DNA from 2 places in the Arthrobacter sp. UCD-GKA genome. Region 1 is predicted to be linked to the other one. Evidence: predicted binding sites of a transcription regulator. Region 1 holds the regulator's gene; the other holds the start of a gene.
The links. The regulator LexA, encoded in region 1, represses DNA repair genes until DNA is damaged. The targets are predictions, from matches to a motif close to TCGAACANNTGTTCGA.

Region 1 (4,416 bases):
TCGGTCAGCGCGATGGACTGCCTGGGATCCCAAAAATGCCCCATGGCCTCCGAATGCTTCAGCGAACTGGCCCGCGCCCGCGCGGCCACCGCGGATGTCGTGATCACCAACCACGCGATGCTGGCCGTCTCGGCGTTCGAGGGACTGGCCGTGCTGCCGGACTTCGACACCGTCATCATCGACGAGGCCCACGAGCTGCAGGACCGCGTGACCTCCTCGGTGACCCGGCCCCTGTCGGTGGCCATGGTCCAGACCGCTGCCTCGGCGGCGCGCAAGCACTGCTCGGTGAGCGTGGATTCGCTGAACCAGGGGGCCAAGGCGCTGCAGCGCGCCCTGGAGGGCGTCCCCACCGGGCTGATGGCCCGCGGATTGAACGAGGACCAGCAGGCGGCGATCAACCAGATCGCCGAGGCCGCACGCGTGGTCCTGTCCGATTCAAAGCCCGAGGCCAACGCCCCCGCCGACGGCGGGCGCCAGATGGCCCGCTCGCAGGTCATGTACCTGGTGGAGCAGTGCAGCAAGATGCTTGAAATGACTGAGGAGCGCGAGGTCATCTGGGCCTCGCGTCCCGGGCACTTCAGCCCGGGGGAGGGCTACGTCCAACCCGACGAGTCAAGCCAGCCGACCCTGAACGTCGCCCCGCTCTCGGTCGCGGGCAAGCTGCGCGAGGGGCTCTTCGACGGGCGCACGGTGATCCTCACCAGTGCAACCCTGGCCATCGGGGCGGCCTTCGAGCCCGTGGCGGGCACCCTGGGCCTCGTGGGCGAGGGGGCGCCGACCTGGAACGGCGTGGACGTGGGAAGCCCCTTCGACTATCCCAAGCAAGGCATCCTGTACGTCGCCAAGCACCTGCCCAAGCCCGGGCGCCAGATGTCCCAGGAAACCCTGTCCGAGATCGAGGACCTGATCAAGGCCTCCGGCGGTGGGGCGCTGGCGCTGTTCACCTCGCGCCGTGCCGCGGAAGAAGCGGCGGAGATCCTGCGGGCACGCCTGGACATCCCGATCCTGTGTCAGGGCGAGTCCAGCATGAAGGCCCTGGTGGACCAGTTTTCCGCCGAACCCGACACCTGCCTCTTTGGCACGATGACGCTCTGGCAGGGCGTGGATGTGCCGGGCAACGCCTGCCGGCTGGTCATCATCGACAAGATCCCGTTCCCGCGGCCCGACGACCCGCTGTCCTCGGCCCGCAGCCGCGACGTGGCCAAGCACGGCGGCAACGGCTTCATGGCCGTGGCCGCGAGCCACGCCGCGGTGCGGCTCGCGCAGGGCGCCGGTCGACTGATCCGTTCGGTCAACGACAAGGGCGTGGTGGCCGTGCTGGATTCGCGCCTGGCCACCGAGCGCTACGGCACGTTCCTGCGTGCCTCGCTGCCGCCCCTGTGGGCCACGCCCGACAAGGCGACGGTGATTTCCGCACTCGAGCGCCTGAGCGAAGGCTAGGACGTCCTGTCCCGTGGGTTCACGGGAAACACGTGAGGACCGGTCATTTGACCGGTCCTCACGTGTTTGCGGGGGATGAATGTTGGTGCGGCCTAGACCGAACGCATGACCGATACGACCTTGCCCATGACGGTTGCGGCGTCACCGAGGATGGGTTCGTAGCGGGAGTTCTGCGGCAGCAGCCAGGTGTGCCCGTCACGCTGCCGGAAGGTCTTCACCGTGGCTTCGTCCTCGAGCAGTGCCGCGACGATGTCGCCGTTGTTTGCGGTCTGCTGGCGTCGCACGACCACCCAGTCGCCGTCGCAAATGGCGGCGTCGATCATCGAGTCTCCGCTGACCTTCAGCATGAAGAGCTCGCCGTGTCCCACCAGTTGGCGCGGCAGGGCGAAGACGTCCTCGACCGCCTGGTCGGCCAGGATAGGTCCGCCGGCGGCAATGCGCCCCACCAGGGGAACCATGGCGGTGTCCGCGGAGGTGGTCAGCTCCGAGACGCTCATCCCGTTGGCTGCCCTCAGATCCGACTGGCCCTCCACCACTTCGAGCTTGCTCTCGCTCTTGAGCTGCAGGGGAAGCAGGATCTCCATGGCCCGCGGACGGCGCGGGTCGCGGCGGATGTAGCCGAGCTTCTCGAGCTGGCTCAGCTGGTGGGTCACGCTTGAGAGGCTGGCCAATCCCACGGCGTCCCCGATTTCCCGCATCGATGGCGGGTAGCCATTGGTGCTCACGGAGCGCTGGATGGTCTCAAGAACCTTCTTCTGACGGATGGTCAGGCTCTTCGCGTCGCGTCGAGGGGTTCGTTGTTCGGTCGTCATTGTCAATGCCTCATCCCGATCGTCGCCGGTTGCCCGCGCGTGCCGCAAATTGTCGGTGGGAACTGATGTAGTCAATACATCGCTCCACTACCCCCATCTTAGTAGACAAAGACACTACTTTCAAAGATTTGTTCGAACAGATCTGGACACGTGTCGTCCAAAGGTGCTAGAAATAAGATGCGCACTACGAACACACGTTCGAAAGATGCGTTCGAATAACCGTCATCTGTTCGAATGGGCCACCGGGTCCGTACGGCAAATGAATACAGAGGAAAGGCAACGACATGGCAAACACTGCTTTCTCGGCCCCGCTCCACCTTGTAACGTCCGACTACACCCCGGCACCGCAATCCGCACTGGCCTCGCGGCCCGAGCTGGCGCCACTGCGGCTCACTCGCCGCGGAAAATTCGTGCTGATTGCACTGCCCATCTTCCTGGTCAGCGCGGCGGTGCTCATGCTCCTGGGCCTGTTCCAGTCCCCGGCCAATGCCTCGGTCGACACCCCGCTGGGCGTCGAAGCGGTCACCGTCACCGTCATCGAGGGCGACACGTTGTGGGGGATCGCCAGGGAGTTCGCCCCGCAGCTCGAGCCCCGCGAAGCCGTTCGGCAGATCGGCGACCTGAACAACCTCAACAGCTCCGTGCTGCATCCCGGGGCGGAAATTTTCGTCCCCACCGGAAGCTAGGGCCAGAGCCCTCCGGGCGCGCCGCTCGATGCCGCGCCCCACCATTGCTAACCGTTTATTACCCCTGGCACCGGTGAAGATTCCAAGGTCACCGCGCCGCCGCCGTAGACTTGAGCCGTGAATGAACGGCTAAATCGCCTGGCAAATCTGCCCCTGCGAGAGAATCTTCAAGGTCTTGAACCTTACGGCGCACCCCAAATCGACGTACCCATCCAGTTGAACGTCAACGAAAACACCCATCCGCTTCCCCCGGAAGTGCATCGCGCCATCGTCGAAGAAGTCTCAGCAGCAGCCATGGGACTGAACCGCTACCCGGACCGCGAGTTCACCGAATTGCGCGAACGTCTCGCCGCCTACCTGGGCCACGGCCTGGAAGCCGACAACGTTTGGGCAGCCAACGGCTCCAACGAGGTTCTCCAACAGGTCATGCAGGCCTTCGGCGGACCCGGGCGCACGGTGATGGGTTTCCCTCCCACCTACTCGATGTACCCGTTGCTGGCCTCCGGGACCGACACCGCCTACCTGGCCGGTGTCCGCTCGGCGGACTACGGGCTCTCGGCCATCGACGCCGCGGCACAGGTCCGTGAGGCGGCGCCGAACATTATCTTGCTCTGCTCGCCGAACAACCCGACCGGCACCGCGCTGGGCCTGGATGTCGTCGAAGCGGTCTACGAAGCCGGCGCGGCAAGCAACGCCATCGTGATCGTTGACGAGGCGTACGCGGAATTCGCCCACAACGGAACCCCGTCGGCGCTGTCCCTGCTGCCGGGACGCGAGCGGCTCATCGTTTCACGGACCATGTCCAAGGCGTTCGCCCTGGCCGGCGCCCGCCTGGGCTACCTGGCCGCGGCTCCGGAAGTCACCGACGCGATCCGCCTGGTCCGCCTGCCGTACCACCTTTCGGCAGTCACCCAGGCCACCGCCAATGCCGCGCTGAAGCACGTCGATGCCCTGCTGGCCAACGTTGAGGACATCAAGATCCAGCGTGACAGGATCGTCAACGAGCTCACCCGCATGGGCCTGCACCCTGCCTCCAGCGACTCCAACTTCGTGTTCTTCGGCGGGATCAAGGACACCAAGGCCATCTGGAACGGGCTGCTTGAGGCCGGGGTCATCATCCGCGACGTCGGGATTCCGGGCCACCTGCGGGTCACCGCGGGCACCGAAGCGGAAACCACCGCGTTCCTTGTCCGCCTCGAGGAACTGCTCGATCAGGGTCCTCACACGCTCTCACGCTAAACTTGGGGCAGGCGGCAATGGTGCCGGAGGACGGGCCTTGGCCCTTCCTCCGATCATGCATCGATGTCCCGCCGCCCCACATCCTCGTCTCACCGCCTGATCTAAAGGAATGTGCATGTCTGCCGAAAAACTCACGGGTCGTCGCGCTCGCCTCGAACGCATCACCAGCGAGTCCTCCGTCTTTGTCGAACTCGATCTGGACGGCACCGGCCGCTCCGAAATCAGCACCGGGGTACCGT
Region 2 (4,416 bases), on a different contig from region 1:
CCTCCCCCGTTCCCTGCCGCAGCCCGGCCAGCACGGTGCCCACACCAAGGAGGTCCGGCAGCTGCGCGGGCTCGGCGCGGCACCGGGCACCGCGGTGGCGGGCCAAGCCCGCCGGAGGATGGACAGGACCGTATTTAGTAGTAATAATAATAGTAATATTTTTACTACTTAGGATGTGGTGATGGTGGTCGACTCCCCCATGGATCGCGCGGCGGCGGCAATCGACGCAATGGAATCCGAAAACCTCAAGGTGACGGTCACCGCGGTGCGTTCACGCGCCGGGGTCTCCATGGAAGCCGCACGCTCCGCCGTGGAAGTCTGGCGCACGCAGCGTTCACACCCGGTGGTCGCGGTCACCGAGGCCGCGCAGCAGGCGTTTGCCCGGTTGTGGGCCGTGGCCGTGGCCGAGGCCGACGCCCGGCACACCGCACAGCTGGAGGCCGCCCAGGCCGCCCTCGAGGCGGCACGGACGGAGGCCGTGGAGGCCGGCGCCCTGGTCGACGCCGAGGCCCACCGCGTCCAGGAAGAAGCGGAGCGGGCCGATGTGGCGGAAGCCAGGGTTGCAGCGCTGGAAGCGGAGATCCGCTCCCTGCGCGAGGCGGAGGCGTCCGAACGTGCCACGGCACAGGATGCGATGAAGGCCGCGCAGGCCGAAACGGCCCAGGCACGCGAGGAAGTCGCGGAACTGCGCGGACGCCTGGCGGTGCTCACCGAGCAGGCGACCCGCTACTGGGACAACGCCCTGCCCGCGAACCCATCGGAAAAACAGGACAAGCCCAAACCCCAGCAGTAGGCCATGCCCTCCGCGGTGAGCCAGCGCTGCATGGACCTGCCTTCCTATCCTTTAGCGCCAATCCCTGGCCCAATAGTCCCCAAGACCTGGATCCAACGGGGATGGATCAGCTGGCGTACACAACCAGCAGCTCGTCCCAGTGGGTGGTGTAACGCGGTGACATCATCTCCCGGCGCATCGTCCATTCCGGGCCGGTCTTCATGCCCGCCAGGCCCAGACCGACCGCGTTCACCCCGTGGCGCTGCTTGATCCTCTGGATCAGCGGGCCGATGTCCTTGGCCTCGTGCCGGTTCACGAACGGCTCGAAGGTCTCTTGGGCGCCGGTGGGTCGGATATCGGTCACCACGATTCCGGCCCGGGCGTATTTCACCCCGTCCAGGATCTTGGGCAGCAGCGCCTTGGCCGCGCGCGTCAGCAGCAGCGGGTCCGCGGTCGGACCCGGAAGGGCTACGGTCACCGCAGGCTGGTGGTTGTCCGTGGTGTTGTAGTAACTGGTCATCGCCCAGGCAGTGAGCACCTTGGCCTGCCGCCGGTGCTTGTGCAGGCGCGCGGAGGCCTGTTGGGCGTAGATCCCCAGGACTTGCTCCATGCCGTGCGTGTCGGTGATGGGAGTGGAGAAGGAACGGCTGAAGATCAGCTGGCCCTTGATTTCGTGCTCCTCCTCCAGGGGGATGCAGGGGATTCCGCGCAGCTCCAGGATGGTGCGCATCATGACGATGGAGAAGCGGTTGCGCAGCATCACCGCGTCGGCATCACGGAGGTCTTTCATGGTCCGGATTCCCAGGCCCATCAGGCGCTTGGCCAGGCGAGGACCGATGCCCCAGATTTCCACCGTGGGCAGCCGGCCCAGGAGGTGTTCGCGGTCCTCCACGGTGACGGCATCCCACACGCAGACCCCGCCCAGGTTGCGGAATTTTTTGGCGCACTGGTTTGAAAGCTTGGCCAGGGTTTTCGTTTTGGCGATCCCCACACACACCGGCAGTCCCAGGTGGTCCATCACATCCTGCTTCATGCGCCGGGCCAGTGCCTGGAGTTCGGGCAGGGTCCCGCGGACTCCCAGGAAGGCCTCATCGATGCTGTAGACCTCGACCCAGGCCGAGTGCCGGCCTAGAAGCTGCATGACCCTCGCCGAGAGGTCCCCGTAGAGCTCGTAGTTGCTCGACTTGGCAACCAATCCGGTGGAAGTGGCCGTGGGCGCGAGTTTGAACCAGGGGGCGCCCATTTCCACGCCCAAGGCCTTGGCCTCGTCGGACCGGGCGACGGCGCAGCCGTCGTTGTTGGACAGCACGATCACCGGCCGGCCGACCAGTCTCGGGTCAAAGGCCCGTTCGCAGCTGACGTAGAAGCTGTTCACGTCCACGTGGGCGATGTACTCCTCCGCGGAGGGCTCCCGTGGAGGGCAAAGGGTCAGGCCAGGAGCTGGTGCAGACATGTTTCGGCAACTCCCCACACGGTGAGGGACGCCAGCTCCCCCACCACCAGATCCGGATACTGAGGGTTCTCCGCCTGCAGGACCACGCCCCGCGGGGTCAGGCGCAGTCGCTTGACGGTCATTTCCCCGTCCAGGACCGCCACCACGATCGAGCCGTCCACCGGCTTTCGGGCGCGGTTGACGATCAGCTCGTCCCCGTCCGAGATGCCGGCACCCTCCATGGAACAGCCCGAGACCCGCACGATGAAAGTGCTCGTGGTGTCGTGGATCAAATGCTCGCTGAGGTTGATCGTGCCGTCGAAGTAGTCCTGGGCCGGCGAGGGATACCCCGCCGCGACCGCGGTTTGGGCCACCAGCAGCGGGACCGAAGTGCCGCCCACTTCGACAGAACGTATGTACTGAATAGTCACTTTACGACCTAAGTTTATGGAACAAGTATTCACCTCAAGGATACGTCCGCCACCCACAGTTTGATCCGTTCCGCTCCTGTGGGGTGAACCCGGGGGCATGATCGATGCCCACGAACGGCCGGAATCCGGCCGCAGGCAAATCCCTGTCAAAGCCGAAAACCACGGGGCCGCATATGCACAGGTACCGGCGAATCGCGCAGAGGGCCAGCGGTTGCGATCCACCCGCCGGCCAGGGCAGGAAATAGCCGCGGCCTCCCGGCCTTATGGCCGGAAGGCCGCGGTTAGTACCTCATGCGAGAAACGCCGGTTGCCTCTCGGCAGGCATGTGGGCGCTGTCCGCCATCAACGCCCTTGGCTTGCAGCTGTCCGGGAACGGCAGCACTCCATCTGCCTGAGCCGTGACCCGGCGGGGTGCAGGCAGGGCGGTCCGGCCTCGTTGCTGCTAGTTTCGGCCTGCTTCATTCTGCATGCGTTCAACGGCCGGCCAGACGATCTTGTTGAGCATGTACTGGATGCTGCGCTCCTCACGAGCACACAGGTCCTTGAGCCTTTGGTGATCCTCGGGAGTCATCTTGAAATTGAATCCGACCGTTGCCCGCGATGCCGCGGACGCCTGCGCCGGCGGGGCTTGCTGCTGCTCCGGAACGGTGGCAGCCTCGTGGCCGAACCGGTTGATCCTTTTCTCCAGCTCACAACGGGGTGGAGCGCACCGAAAATCTCTTGGCCAAGGGTAAGGAGCGCCGTTGTCCGGACAATTTTGTCAACCGCTAGATGGGTTAGTTTTACGATGACCCAGCGAACGAGATCATGTCGATGGGTATGGAAGCGGTCTTCACCCGCAGGCAAGGAGGCCTAGCTGGAGTCGGCAATGGCTGGTCTGAGCCGGAGATGCGGAACTTCGTTCGGGGAATGATTGCCGGCGTTTCGGGCACTCCCAAGGTCGCAAGTCGCGATTGGGGGTAGCTAGTCGAGCTTGATAGGTCGTCCGGCTCGTACCGCACCGGGCCGGACGGTGAAGGGCTCTCCCCCGTTGTAGGTCTGTTCCATATGATCGTTGAGTGCGTCGATGGCTGCGGCCGCGTATTCGGACATGGTCTGGTAACCAGTCAGGTGTCTGGTCGCATCGAATGTCGCGCGCAGCCGAGTATATTGCTCGGGCGTTTGAAAAATACCAGTCTTCTTTTTCTTGGTGAGGTCCTCCGCTGGAGCCGGAGGCGAAGGGGCTTGAGCCTGTTGCGCAGCGAACGTCTGATAGATCGTTGCCGGTTGCACGTAGGCCGGGCTCTGCGCCAACGGGGCGGGCGGGTTTACCTGGGGCGGCTGAGCAGTCTCGGGTTCCTTCGCTTCTGGCTCGGCGGCGACAGCGGGTGGTTCTTGGATCGGGGGATCCTGCTTTGGCGGAAATTTTCCGTCGGTGGAGACTATCTCAGCGATCACACTGGTTCGGTTTGCTTTCTTGAGCCCACGCAAGATGTTGCCGGCTGCAGCGCCTCGGTCCCCGCGTTGCGCATCCTGAGTCATGGGGCTGTCCTCTCCATGATGTTTTCCGCTAGACGTTTCAGGGATGCCAGTTCGACCGTGCTTGAAGATCCAAAGGTCTTCAATGGCACATAGCCTGCCTGGGATTTAGCGTAGATTTCTCGGTCGAAAAGGGAGGGCTCAAGAACGAACCCATCGTAGTCCTGGCGCATTTGCATAATCCAGCGGTCTTGGTCCAGGCGGTTCTTCTTCTTTTTGTTGACCACGATGCCAACGACGTCTAGGTTTTCGTTCAAGCTTTC

Region 2: the regulator LexA is predicted to act here: its motif matches at 2,653-2,668, upstream of BLJ79_RS17950 (LexA family protein).

What each region holds. Positions count from the first base shown of each region.
Region 1 covers NZ_MOLR01000009.1:56,521-60,936, reverse strand. The annotation lists gene BLJ79_RS16270 (ATP-dependent DNA helicase) at 1-1,440, shown strand, start outside; gene lexA (transcriptional repressor LexA) at 1,533-2,252, opposite strand; gene BLJ79_RS16260 (LysM peptidoglycan-binding domain-containing protein) at 2,537-2,938, shown strand; gene BLJ79_RS16255 (histidinol-phosphate transaminase) at 3,056-4,177, shown strand; gene hisB (imidazoleglycerol-phosphate dehydratase HisB) at 4,293-4,416, shown strand, end outside.
Region 2 covers NZ_MOLR01000011.1:70,633-75,048, reverse strand. The annotation lists gene BLJ79_RS17960 (DNA-binding protein) at 182-793, shown strand; gene BLJ79_RS17955 (Y-family DNA polymerase) at 900-2,225, opposite strand; gene BLJ79_RS17950 (LexA family protein) at 2,201-2,629, opposite strand; gene BLJ79_RS23830 (hypothetical protein) at 3,078-3,206, opposite strand; gene BLJ79_RS17945 (ParB family protein) at 3,599-4,156, opposite strand; gene BLJ79_RS17940 (ParA family protein) at 4,153-4,416, opposite strand, start outside.